4 regions of the Romboutsia sp. genome follow, and region 1 is predicted to be linked to each of the others. Evidence: riboswitches for the same ligand, from Rfam matches in the RefSeq annotation. Region 1 holds a riboswitch; each other region holds the start of a gene.
What was found. Region 1 has a riboswitch for cyclic di-GMP ahead of AC11VW_RS00415 (YveK family protein). Riboswitches for the same ligand answer to the same signal wherever they lie in the genome.

Region 1 (3,554 bases):
TTCACATAAATCAACTGCTGTATGTGCTGCGCAGTTTATAATTACATCTGGTTTATGCGCTAATATAACTTCATTTACATTATCAATGTCAACAATATTTAATTCGTTTCTATCCGTAGGTATTATTTCATAAGACTTTTTTATTCCTAGTTGTTTTGTCAGTTCTAGTCCTAATTGTCCCTTACTGCCTGTTATCAATATTTTCATTTTTTAACCTCTTAACTATATATATTTAAATACTACGATGCATTTTCATCTCCAAATAAAACAAAAAATGTTTTAAATATCAATTTAATATCAAGTAATAAACTTCTTGTCCGTATATACTTAATGTCAAGGTCTACCCAACCATCAAAATCAATGCTATTTCTTCCACTTACTTGCCATATGCAAGTAAGACCCGGCTTTACCACAAGCCTTTGGATTTGGTATGGTGTATACTGTTGTACTTCATGGGGGATTGGTGGTCTAGGGCCAACTAGACTCATATCCCCTTTAAGTACGTTGAATAACTGCGGTAATTCATCTATACTTGTTTTTCTAATAAAGTTCCCTATTTTTGTTATTCTAGGGTCATATTTCATTTTAAATACTGGACCTGTTTGTTCATTTTGGTCCTTTAATGTTTCTAGTAGTTCTTCTGCGTTATGTACCATACTTCTAAACTTATACATCTTGAAAGTTTTTGGATACCGTCCATTTCTCTCTTGTGTAAAGAATATTTTGCCCTTTGGGTCTTCTAGCTTTATTAATATAGCTACTGCTAAAAATAATGGTGATAATAATATAATTCCAACTAAAGAACCAACAATGTCTATTATCCTTTTACTTACTATGTAAAACATTGAATTATTGGTTTCAATATGGTTTAAGTCAATAGCTACGGCTGATTCATCCACTTCATCTTCAAATATAACGTTTGCTTGCACTACTATCCCCCCATAATATTAAATTTTTATTTTATGCCATTGCTTTTTCTTTTTTATTCTTTTTCTTATTATTTCTTGACGCTCTGCCGCTTTTTTCTTCTTTGTAATAATAATCGTAATAATCATATCCTGAACTATTTGCTTCAAATTTGTTAAGTACTGTTCCTAGTATATTAGCTCCAACATTGTCTAATCTTTCTTTAGCTAGCTTTACCATTTCTACATCTGTTTCGTTAGCACCAACTACAAATACTGTCCCATCTGTATATGTTGATATTATTCCTGCATCTGTAACTAGTCCTATTGGTGGTGCATCTATAAATATGTAATCATAATGCTCTTTTAGACTTTCCACAAACTCTCTCATCTTTTTAGACGATAGCATTTCTGATGGGTTTGGTGGTACTTGACCACATGTTAGTACGTGTAAGTTCTTTGTATCTGTACAGTGTACACACTCTACAAATGTTTTATTATTAACAAGCACATCTGTAAGTCCATGTATGTTGCTTAGTCCAAACATTCTATGTACACTTGGATTTCTTAAGTCTCCATCTAACATTAGTACTTTTTTTTCTAGGTTTGCAAAGCTTGCTGCTAAGTTTGAGATTACTGTACTTTTACCTTCGTCTTTTCTACTACTTGTTACACTTATTATTTTTATTTCTTTATCTAAGTTTGCAAATTCTATGCTTGTTCTTATTCCTCTATATGCTTCTGCTATAGGAGATTTTGGTTTATTTATACTTATTACTTTATTCATTTGTTATCCCCCTATTTTGCTATTTTTTCATTTGGTATTACTCCTAATATTGGTAATCCTAGGTGTTTTTCTATATCTTGTGGTGTTTTTATTTTATTGTCTAAATATTCTATCAAAAACACAACAAATAGACCTATCATAACTCCAAGTACTGCTGCTATTGCAACGTTCATTATCTTATTGGGTTTAATAGGCTCATGTGGTACGATAGCTTTATCTATTACTTCTACACTATTTGCTTTTGTTATTCTTTTTGCTTCTTTTGTGAATACTTTTGGAATTTCATTTGCTATATCTCTAGCTTTTTGTTTGTTTGTGTCTTGTACACTTATACTTATTATTTGAGTGTCTTGGACTGGCAATATTGTTATCTTTTTTGATAGTTCTTCATATGTTAGGTCTAATTTCAAATTATCTATTACTGGTTTTAATACTGTTCTTGATTTTATTATTTCTCCATATGTTACTGCTAGCTTTTCTGTTACTATAACTTGATCTTGTGTTATCATTTGTGTTTGTTTGTCTTGGTCAGTATTTACTATTATCGTTGAATTTGCTTCATATACTGGTTTTAATACAAAGAAACTTACCCCTGCGCTAACAAACACTGCTACTACTGTTATAATTGCTATAATCCAAAATCTTTTTTTAATGATGCCAAAATACTCTCTTAAGTCGATTGTTTCCTCCATTTGCTTTCCTCCATATTATTTTATATTTACAATGCCTATTTTTTTAGGCACAAAAAAAGACTATATTTTCTGCCACTAAGAATATATAAAGTTATACTTTATATTCCTGTGTTTTACAGTAATTATAGCCGGTTGCACCACTAACTCCATATGTCCCAGGTGCCCAGATACGAGACATATTTCTCAGTTTCTATTTATTTGTTACCATTTATAGGTAAATAGTAACATTATATGTATTATTTTTATATATCTTCGACAAAACTAGTTCTTTTGTTACAAAACTAGTTTTTTTATCGCAAAATTAGTTCTTTTGTTACAAAACTAGCCTTTTTGTTACAAAACTAGTTCTTTTGCTACAAAACTAGCATTTCATTTTTAAAGCAATTTACTTATTTTCACTTATTTTATATGAATTTTATTGATTTTCACTTTATTTTCCAATAAAAAAATACTAATATGCTTCAACATATTAGTACTTTTTTTTAATATTTTTCTATTTCTTGCAGTAATTCTTTTACTAAGTCATTTCCTTTTATCTTTCTAACTATTTCACCTTTTTTAAACAGTAGTCCTTCGCCTTTTCCACCAGCTATTCCGATATCGGCTTCTCTTGCTTCTCCTGGTCCGTTTACTGCACATCCCATTATGGCTACTGTTATATCTTTTTCCATGTGGTTTATTTTTTCTTCTACTTCATTTACCACACTGATAAGGTCTATGTTACATCTTCCACATGTTGGGCAAGATATTACTTTTATTTTATCATTTAATAAATCTAAGCTTCTTAGTATTTCTTTTCCAACTATAATTTCTTCACAAGGATCTCCTGTTAGTGATATTCTAACTGTGTCCCCTATTCCTTTTAGAAGCATTGCTCCTACTCCGATTGAAGATTTTATTGTTCCTTTTTTTACACTTCCTGATTCTGTTATTCCTATGTGTAGTGGATAGTCTACTTTTTTAGCTATTAGTTCATAGGCTTCTATTGTTTTGTATATATCTGATGATTTAAGTGATATTACAATATTTCTAAAGTCTAGGTCTTCTAGTATTTTCACATGTCCTAGTGCACTTTCAACTAGTGCCTCAGCCGTTGCTGATCCATACTTTTCTAGTAGTTCTTTTTCTAATGAACCACCGTTTACGCCGATTCTTATCTTTAGGTTTTTT
Region 2 (3,554 bases), on a different contig from region 1:
GCATACTTAAGACCAAATAGTAACATAGGAAACAACGTAAAAATAGGAGACTTCGTAGAAGTTAAAAATGCTACAATAGAAGACAATTCTAAAGCATCACATCTTTCTTACATAGGAGATGCACACGTTGGAAAGAACGTAAACATCGGATGTGGAGTAGTATTTGTAAACTACGATGGTAAAAGTAAATTTAAATCTGTAGTAAAAGATGGAGCATTCATAGGCTCAAACTCTAATTTAGTTGCACCAGTAACGGTAGAGGAAAAAGGATACATAGCTACAGGCTCAACTATAACAGAAGATGTTCCACAAGGAGCATTAGCAATAGCAAGACAAAGACAGGTAGTAAAAGAAGGTTGGGTAGAAAACCAACAACAAAAAGATAAGAAATAGCAACTAAATGGATTATTATTTTTAGGCACTATAGCCTTGAATTTTTAATAAATATAACAAATGTTTAAATTTTCGGGAGGATGTACATGAATACTAGCGGAAGCGAAATCAAAATACTTGCAGGAAATTCATCTAAAGAATTAGCTAAGAAGATAGCTGATTACATAGGAGTACCAGTAGCAGACTGTGAAGTTGGAACATTCAGCGATGGAGAAATATCAGTAAACATCAAGGAAACAGTAAGAGGATGTGATGTTTTCGTAGTTCAATCAACAAATAGTCCAGTAAATGATAACTTAATGGAATTATTAATAATGATAGATGCAATGAAAAGAGCATCAGCAGGAAGAATAACAGCAGTTATACCTTATTACGGATATGCAAGACAAGATAGAAAAGCTAAGGCGAGAGATCCAATCACGGCTAAGTTAGTTGCTAACTTATTAACGGCAGCAGGAGCGGATAGAGTATTAACAATGGATTTACATGCAGCGCAAATCCAAGGATACTTTGATATACCTCTAGATCATCTGCAAGGTGGAAAAATACTAGCAGATTATTTCAACGAAAAGCAAATACAAGATTTAGTAGTAGTATCACCTGATTTAGGAAGTGTTACAAGATCTAGAAAATTTGCTAATAGCTTAGATGGAGATGTTCCAATAGCTATAATAGACAAAAGAAGACCTAAAGCTAACGTATCTGAAATAATGAACATAATAGGCGAAGTTAAAGGAAAGAATGTTATATTATTAGATGACATGATAGATACAGCTGGAACAATAGTAAATGCAGCCAATGCACTTAGAGAATTTGGTGCTAAGGATGTTTATGCTTGTTGTACACATGGAGTATTATCAGGGCCAGCTATAGAAAGAATAGAAAGTTCAGTTATAAGTGAGTTAATAGTACTTGATACTATACAACTTCCTGAAGATAAGAAAATAGATAAAATACAAATCAAGACTGTAGCTCCTTTATTTGGGGATGCTATAAAGAAAATATTCTCTAACGAGTCTGTTAGTATATTATTCTAATTAATAATATTACTAGATACACCTTATTTATTATAAATAGGGTGTATTTTTTTCTGAAAGATTTCCTGAGAAATTATTATAATTAGATTATATTTCAAATTAGTACAAGAATAGTTCTGTAGTATTATTAAAATATATATAATCGATTAAATATAATATGTATTTTAATACACTAAAGTAGTAAAAATATATATTGAATTTGTTGATTTTAAAAGAAATACATGGTATTATGTAAATAAATGGTAGTGATTAGAGACGATGAAGTATATCCTGTATATGGGCACCTAGGATATATGGAGCTAGTGGTGCAACCGACTATGTTTATTTAAGTTAACTTTAAGTTAGCTAAGAGATAAGGATGGTCTTTTTGTTTTGGTAAAATATTCCTGATAAATGATTAGGACTTATATTGGTTGAGGGATATTATATAAAAAAATAATAAGGGGGAAGTTATATGATAAAAAACTTCAAGAAAAAGAAAAATAATAAAGGTTTCACTTTAGTGGAATTATTAGTAGTAATAGCTATTATAGGAGTGTTAGCAGTAGTGGCAGTACCAGCTTTATTTAAAAATATAGAAAAAAGTAAAGTTGCTAGTTTAGAAACAGATATAAGTGCTATAAAATCTGCATCGCTAGCTAAATATTCGGATACAGGAGCATATCCTGCAACATCAGGTACGGTGACGTTAGAAAATGCTCTAGCAGGAGAGATTGAGAACTTATCTAAACCATTTGAAGGGGCTACCTATACATTAACTGGATCAGTTCCAACTGATTTAGTATTACAAGTTACAGCTACTTTTAGTGATAAGGCCCAAAATAAATTAGTCAAAGATTTAGGGATTGGAAAAACTGAGGCCGCTAAAACTACGAATGGTTATGTAAGTGCAACAACGCTTAGTTATACACTTATAAAAGGAAATTAATTTAATGAAAAAGAGTTTTTATCTTTAAGATTTAAACTCTTTTTTTTATAATAAATACTTAATTGTATTTTTATTTATTATAAATCTTAAAAAGATATCAATTTAAAGCTTATATAACATAAATGAGGTGAAAATATGCCAAAAAAAATAAGAATTGGAGATAAATTAGTTCAATACGGATACATAACAGAAGAACAATTACAAAAAGCACTATCTCTACAAAAAGGAACAGGAAAAAGAATAGGTGAAATCCTTATAGAGCAAGGATTAATAAGTGCAGAATTACTAACAAACGTACTAACAGAACTACTAAATGTAGATAACATAGATCTTACCCCATCAAATATAAGACCAGAGGCAATACCAAAAATACCACAAAATATATGCAAAAGATACAAAGTATTTCCATATAAAATAGAAGACAACAGGCTGTATCTGGCAATGGAAGATCCTCAAGATAGAGAAGCTATCCAAGATGTTAGACGTATAACAGGTATGGATATAGTACCAAATATAGCAACGATATCAGAAATAAACCAAGCAATAGAAGTATGGTATTCAAATACAGATATAGATAAAGCGATAAGTGAATACGCAAAAAATGATATACAAAACACGTTAAAAGATGAAATAACAGGAGAAGAAGATGTAAACTCAGCTCCTATAGTCAGATTAGTTCACAATATTTTAGAAAGTGCAGTTAGAAAAAAAGCAAGTGATATACACATAGAATATGACGGAGATTTCATGAGGGTTAGATTCAGATTAGACGGGATTCTCATGGAACATATGAAAACAAGTGCAAAAGCGTATAAAGCAATAATAAGTAGAATAAAAATAATGGCGAACTTAAATATTTCAGAGAAAAGATTGCCGCAAGATGGTAGAATATATTTAATAGTAGATAGTAAACCTGTAGATTTTAGAGTATCCACAATGCCAACTAGTAAAGATGAAAAAGTCGTTATGAGAGTACTTGATAAATCAAGTTTCATGGTTAGTAAAGAAAAATTAGGATTTAGCCCACAAAGTATAGAAATATATGATGAGTTTTTAGCAAAACCATATGGACTAATACTTGTAGTAGGTCCAACTGGAAGTGGTAAGACGACTACATTATATTCAATGCTAAACCAGCTAAATGATGTTGAAAAAAATATACTTACAATAGAAGACCCTGTTGAGTATGAATTAAA
Region 3 (3,554 bases), on a different contig from region 1:
AATAGTTGCGCATGCAACTAATAAAATGGTTGCGCATGCAACTAATAAAAGGTGGAATAGACATGAATAAAGAAAATTGTAACGATAATAGATATATAGGTAAATATATTTCTCAATTGTACAGAAAAGCAAGTATATTTATAAATAGAGAAGTATCTAAATATGATATTAGATCAGGTCAACTTATATTTCTAATGGATCTATATGCTCAAGATGGAAAAAATCAAGAAGAAATATCTGAAAGATTAAAAATAGATAAAGGTACAACTGCTAGAGCTCTAAAAAAACTAGAAGAACAAGAATTCATAACGAGAGTTAAAGATATAGATGATAAAAGGGCTAATAGAATCTATTTAACAGAAAAATCTAGAGAAGTTAAAGAAGATATATATAGTGTTTTTGATGATTGGAACGAAAAAATAAGTGAAAATTTAACTAAGGAAGAAGAAGAAACACTAAAAAATCTACTTGAAAAAGTATGTAAAAATATAAATATATAAGGAGGAAGATTATGGATAATAATCAGAATATATTAGGCACAGAGCCAATTGGTAAGTTACTATTAAAATATTCAGTGCCAGCAATTATAGGGATGATGGTAAGTGCACTTTATAATGTAGTAGATAGAATGTTTATAGGAAATATACCAGGTGTTGGTCCTATGGCAATAACAGGTCTTGGAGTGGCAATGCCAATAATGACAATAATAATTGCCTTTGGAACACTTGTAGGTGTAGGATCAACTACAAATGTATCTATAAAGTTAGGTGAAGGAAAAAAAGAAGATGCTGAACGTATAATAGGAAATACAATAAGTTTAGCAGTGATAATAGGTATTACATTATCTATAGTTGGAATAATATTTTTAAATAAAATACTTATTATATTCGGAGCAAGTGAAGGTACGCTTAATTATGCAAAATCTTATATGAGTGTAATACTACTTGGAACAGCATTTAGTATAATGTCAATGATGTTTAGTAATTTAATAAGAGGCGATGGAAATCCAAAGCTTTCAGCTATTATAATGATTGTAGGTTGTGTTACCAATATAATATTAGATGCATTATTTATATTTGTATTTAATATGGGAATACAAGGAGCGGCATTTGCCACTATAATATCCCAAGCAACTACATCAATGTGGGGATTATCATATTATGTAAGAGGAAAATCAAACGTAAAACTTAGAAAAATAAATTTAAAGTTAAATAAAACAATTATAGCAGCAATATTCTCAATAGGTTGTGCTCCATTTGCAATGCAAATGACGAATAGTTTGGTTCAGATTATATTAAACATTTCATTAAAAAAATATGGTGGAGATTTATCAATAGGAGCAATGGCAACAATAAGTTCAATAAGTATGATATTTATAATGCCTGCATTTGGTTTTGTGCAAGGAATGCAACCTATAGTAGGATTTAACTACGGAGCTAAAAATTATGATAGGGCTAAAAAAACTTTAAAAATAAGTTTATTATCAGCAACATTTATATTTGTATTAGGTGCTTTATTTGTACAGCTTGCACCACAAGTTTTAGTTGGAATGTTTAATAAGGATGTACAACTTATGAATATAACTGTAAGTGGATTAAGCAAATATGCATTTGCAATGCCAATAATAGGGGTATCTATAGTAGGTAGTAACTACATGCAGTCAACAGGAAAAGCAAAGATGGCTATAGTATTAGGTTTATTAAGGCAAGTTATAATATTAATACCTATGATATTTATATTACCTAATTTCTTTGGTTTAAATGGAGTTTGGTTTGCACAACCTACTGCTGACATTGTATCAGCACTTATAACAGGTATAGTTTTAATTAAAGAGATTAGAAAATACTCTGTAAATGAAGAATATGAATTAAGTGAAGAAGTAACAGTTACTGCAGTATAAAATCTATAAGTAGAGAAGAAATATAAATGAGCACAGTCGTAGATTATATCTTTAATGTAAATATAGATAAGGTGGATATTAATGTTTTATATTGAAAAATAAAATTGAAATTAACAAAATTCATATAAAAGAAAAAAACAAGCAAATTACTTTAAAAATGAAATTCAAGTTTTGCAGTAAAAGAACTAGTTTTGTCGAATATATATACAAATAACACATTAAATGTTAATATTTAGCATAAATGTTAAGAAATAGATAGAAACTGAGAAGTATGTCTTGTACCTGGGCACCTGAGGCATATGGAGATAGTGGTGCAACCGGCTATAATTACTGAAAAAACACAGAAACATATATAAAGTATAACTTTATATGTTTCTGGTGTACAGAAAATATAGTCTTTTTTTTGTATCTAAAAATAGGGTAATCAAACGAGAGGGTAACAAGTAAATAAGGCAATAGTAGAAGAATCAAAAGAGCAAAAGAAAGTAGCTTATTTATAAGATAAGTTATTTAAAAAGCGGAGGAAAAAATGACTAAAATAGCAATTGCTCATGATTGGCTAACTAATATGGGTGGAGCAGAAAAGGTAATTATAAACTTTAAGCAAATATATGAACAAGCTCCTATATATACGATTTCATATAATGAAAATAATCTAGATGAAGAGTTAAAAAATATAGATGTAAAAACAAGCTTTATACAAAATTTTCCTAAGGGAAATGTAAAGCATCAAATGTATTTACCATTTATGCCAACTGCATGGGAGCAGTTTGATTTTAATGAATATGATGTGGTTTTATCAAGTTCATCTTCATGTGCAAAAGGTATAATAACACCTCCAGATACTACACATATATGTTATTGTCATTCTCCAATGAGGTATGCATGGGAATTTTACAATGAATATATGGAAAGAGAGAATATGGGGAAATTAAAGAAGCAACTTATTAAATATATAATGAACTACATACGTATTTGGGATAGAGCATCTGCAGATAGAGTTGATTATTATATTGCAAATTCAAAGAATGTTGCAAAAAAAATCTATAAACATTATGGAAAAGAAGCAGATGTTATACATCCACCAGTAAAAGGGTCATATTTCAATATATCTGATACTGATGAAGAATACTTTTTAATAGTATCTAGACTAGTTCCTTATAAGAGGGTTGATTTAGCAGTAGAAGTATTTAATGAATTAGGGTTACCTTTGGTTGTTATAGGAGGAGGATCACAACTTGAATATTTAAAATCTATAGCTAAGCCAAATGTAAAAATATTAGGAAGACAACCTGATGAAGTTATAAAGGAATATTATTCTAAGTGTAGGGCATTTATATTCCCTGGAGAAGAAGATTTTGGAATAACTCCACTTGAAGCACAAGCTAGCGGACGACCTGTTATAGCTTTTGGCAAAGGGGGGGCTTTAGAAACTGTAGTTGCTGATCAAACAGGTTTATTCTTTAAAGATCAAACAGTTAATAGTTTAAAAGATGCTGTATTGCAGTTTAATGAAATGCAGTGGAATAAACAAGATATCAGAAATCATGCTTTAATGTTTGATGAAGAAATATTTAAGCATAAAATAAAATCATATGTAGAAGAAAAAAAATATGAACATAAAAAAATCATGAGTAAAATGGGGAGAGTATTA
Region 4 (3,554 bases), on a different contig from region 1:
ATACACCTAAATTAAAAGCTGCTAAATAACTACCAGTTCCCTCGACACTATCAGAATCATTACTTTCACCTAATTGCAATGCATTTAAATAGCATAACTCTATATTAGCAAAATAACACATATACTGCTCAGGATTAGAAGCAACTAATTCCGTAAAAAATACACCACAAACAAAGTAAAAATCACAATATTTATTCATTATATCAAAGTTATCATCGATAATTTTTAATCCTTTTTCTAACTCATTAGCCTTAATAATATTGTATAAATAAAGAATCAAACCATCTTTAACGAAAGCATCAGTATCAACATTAAAATTAGTATAAAAAGCGTCGAAATAAGGTAAGGCCTCTTTATACATCTTGTTACTATAATAAGTCTTAGCTGCTTGATACAATAAATATGAATTATTTCTATTTTCTTTCAATTCATTAAGTATCAAAGAAATATTTCTCTCAAATTTATTAGTATGTAAATACCCATCATGCTCTAACTCGATATCTACTCTTTTACGAGGATAACTAGAATCCAATTGTTCGTGAATACTTCCATTAAAATAAACACCCTTAGGAGCTAATCTAGATATAAAAGAATTAGATTTTCTTATTTCACCATCTTGTTCAAATAAATTAACTATTTTTATTTGACCTATAGTCTTATCTTTAGAATTCATAAATTTATAAATACTATTTAAATCTATATTAATAATAAATTCGTCTGCATCTAATATTAAGTTCCAATCACCACTAGATTTGCTAATAGCATAATTTCTAGCATTAGCAAAATTATCATCCCACTTATAATCATATACTTTAGCATTAAATTCTAATGCTATATCTTTAGTTTTATCTGTAGACCCTGTATCTACAATTATTATTTCGTTAACTATATTTTTAACACATTCTAAGCATCTTTTTAATTTAAACTCTTCATTTTTAGTAATCATTACTAAACTTAATTTTTGCAATATATTATCCTCCAAATTTTATGAATACTAAAGTTATTATACGGATGAAAAGTATTATTTTTAACCTTATTTATATTTAATTGCTCTGATAACTGAGAAAAGCTAATTTATGATTTTCTTTTAGCTTTAAATTTAGCATATATGTTAGATATCGTTAGGACGCTAATATCCTGACTTTAAATATTTAAATATAATAAAAAAGTTTCATATTATGTAAGATTATGGTATAATTTACATATAAATAAAATTTAATAGGCAAACCTAGGGAAATCTAGCGACGCAAAACTATAGGGGCTAAAGTTAAAAAACTATGCCAGCCAGCTGCCGAAGAGTTAATAAACTTTTTGTTATCACTGCTGATATAACAAAATACTCTTTCAAGGGTATTTTTTTGTGTGAAAAAAACAATGTATTATAATTATTATTATAAATTGTAAGTCGAACTCAAAATAAAATAAGAATAACTTCACATAAAGGGAAAATATGAATTATTATATCTAAAAAAGTCAAAAAAGTTAGAAAATAGTTGTCATATTTATATTAAAATGTAGAATGTCATTGAAAAAAAGTGTATAATGTAGATTATAGCTTACTAAAATGAAATAAAAACGTTGGATAATTGTGTAGTTAAAATTTATTTTATAATTTTATTTTGGTTTGCATTCAAGCAATTAGCAATGAGGAATAATATTATAAAAGTAATTTAAACTATTCTTTTCGAGGATAGTTTTTTTATTGAAAATAACAAATTAGGAGGGGTTATGGATATATACAATTTAATGAAAATGAGCTTAGATGCTACAGACTTAAGAAGTAAAACTATTGCAAATAATATTGCAAATATAAATACACCAGAATATAAGAGAAAATATGTAACTTTTGAAGAAACGTTAAATGATAGTATGGGAAATAAACCTAAAATAGAAGTAAAAACTGATACAACTTCAGTTATGAGAGAAGATGGAAACAATATTGATTTAGAAAATGAAAAGGTAAATCAAGCATCGACAACACTTGAGTATAATGCTTTAGTGAACCTTACTAATACTAAGTTAGCGATGATAAAAAGTGTAATATCGGGGAGGTAAGTAAATGAGCGTTTTTAGTGGAATGAGAATTAGTGCAAGTGGTCTTTCTGCAGAGAGATTGAGAATGGATATTATATCATCAAATGTGGCAAATTCTAAAACTACAAGAACTGAAGATGGTGGGGCATATAAACGTAAAGTTGCTACTTTTTCTGAAAATTATGATGAGAAATTAGGTATGCTAGGTGTAAAAACTGTATCAATAGAAGAAGATAAGTCTCCTCTTAGAAAACTATATGAGCCAGAACATCCAGATGCAGATGAAAAGGGATATGTGGAATATCCTAATGTGGATATGTTAGTTGAAATGTCAGATTTAATAACGGCGTCTAGAGCTTATGAATCTAACGTTGATACTTTAAATGCACAAAAAAGTATGCTATCAAAAGCACTAGAAATAGGAAGATAATATAAAGAGGTGAGTATATGCAAGGTATAAGTGCTATAGCAGCGAAGTCAAATATATTTACACAAGGTATAGAAAATACTGTGGTAAATAATGAACAGCTAGTAAATAAAAAAGAGTCAAAGGCAAGCTTCTCAGATGTTATAGGTGATGCTATAGAGAAAGTAAATGAAAGTCAAGTGAATGCTAACAACAAGATAGAAGGCCTTATTAAAGGTGAAAACGTAAGCATGCACGAGGTTATGTTGTCAGTACAGGAATCACAAATGTCAATGCAGTTGATGTTAGAGGTTAGAAATAAGTTATTTGATGCTTATCAAGAGATAAGTAAAGTGCAATTGTAGGCTATTAACAAGGAGTAAATAAATGAATGTAAAAGAAATTATACAAAATATAAAAAATTTCATGGGCACTAAAAAGGAACAGTTTAATGGCTTAAAAAAAGGAAAAAAGATAGCTATTATAATTGGAATTATAACTATTATTTTGGCAACTATTTTTGGAATTAAATATGCAAAAGATAATAAATACGATGTACTTTTTTCAGGTTTAAATTCTACTGATGCTAAAGTTATAACTAGCGAATTAGAAAGTAGAAAAGTTGAGACTAAGGTAGAAGGAGATCGTATATATGTACCTAAGGAAGAAGTAGATAAGCTGAGACTCGAATTATCAAGTAGTATATCTAATGGTTCAAAGGGGTTTGAACTTATGGATGAGGGTTCTTCTTTCGGTATGACTGATGAAGAATTTGAGATAAAAAAACAAAGAATGATTCAAGGAGAGATAGAAAAGACAATAAAAACTTTCCCTCAAGTAGAAAGTGCAAGAGTACAGATAACACAAGGTGAGAAATCAGTTTTTGCTAAGGAAAGTGTTCCAGGAAAAGCTGCTGTATCTATTAATTTGAAGCCAGGTACGAATTTAGAACCTAGTCAAGTAAGGTCTATAATGTCATTAGTATCTGCAAGTACTTCTAATATACCAAAACAAAATGTTGAAGTAATAGATCAAAATATGAATTTATTATCAGAAGGTATATTTGATGAAAAAGGAAATGTTAATTCAGCGAATTCAAATGGAGTTGATATAG

Region 2: linked by a shared signal. The riboswitch ahead of AC11VW_RS10920 (type IV pilin protein) and the one ahead of AC11VW_RS00415 (YveK family protein) in region 1 are both predicted to bind cyclic di-GMP.
Region 3: linked by a shared signal. The riboswitch ahead of AC11VW_RS02825 (glycosyltransferase) and the one ahead of AC11VW_RS00415 (YveK family protein) in region 1 are both predicted to bind cyclic di-GMP.
Region 4: linked by a shared signal. The riboswitch ahead of AC11VW_RS10225 (flagellar basal body protein) and the one ahead of AC11VW_RS00415 (YveK family protein) in region 1 are both predicted to bind cyclic di-GMP.

The regions. Positions count from the first base shown of each region.
Region 1 covers NZ_JBXKIW010000005.1:6,838-10,391, reverse strand. The annotation lists gene rfbD (dTDP-4-dehydrorhamnose reductase) at 1-207, opposite strand, end outside; gene AC11VW_RS00425 (sugar transferase) at 240-929, opposite strand; gene AC11VW_RS00420 (CpsD/CapB family tyrosine-protein kinase) at 961-1,692, opposite strand; gene AC11VW_RS00415 (YveK family protein) at 1,704-2,384, opposite strand; cyclic di-GMP riboswitch class II at 2,504-2,585, opposite strand; gene ispG (flavodoxin-dependent (E)-4-hydroxy-3-methylbut-2-enyl-diphosphate synthase) at 2,867-3,554, opposite strand, start outside.
Region 2 covers NZ_JBXKIW010000072.1:13,670-17,223, forward strand. The annotation lists gene glmU (bifunctional UDP-N-acetylglucosamine diphosphorylase/glucosamine-1-phosphate N-acetyltransferase GlmU) at 1-393, shown strand, start outside; gene AC11VW_RS10915 (ribose-phosphate diphosphokinase) at 480-1,430, shown strand; cyclic di-GMP riboswitch class II at 1,674-1,756, shown strand; gene AC11VW_RS10920 (type IV pilin protein) at 1,885-2,358, shown strand; gene AC11VW_RS10925 (GspE/PulE family protein) at 2,494-3,554, shown strand, end outside.
Region 3 covers NZ_JBXKIW010000023.1:11,139-14,692, forward strand. The annotation lists gene AC11VW_RS02815 (MarR family winged helix-turn-helix transcriptional regulator) at 63-500, shown strand; gene AC11VW_RS02820 (MATE family efflux transporter) at 512-1,900, shown strand; cyclic di-GMP riboswitch class II at 2,149-2,231, shown strand; gene AC11VW_RS02825 (glycosyltransferase) at 2,430-3,554, shown strand, end outside.
Region 4 covers NZ_JBXKIW010000065.1:9,485-13,038, reverse strand. The annotation lists gene AC11VW_RS10230 (tetratricopeptide repeat-containing glycosyltransferase family 2 protein) at 1-967, opposite strand, end outside; cyclic di-GMP riboswitch class I at 1,212-1,296, shown strand; gene AC11VW_RS10225 (flagellar basal body protein) at 1,729-2,055, shown strand; gene flgC (flagellar basal body rod protein FlgC) at 2,060-2,464, shown strand; gene fliE (flagellar hook-basal body complex protein FliE) at 2,482-2,805, shown strand; gene fliF (flagellar basal-body MS-ring/collar protein FliF) at 2,828-3,554, shown strand, end outside.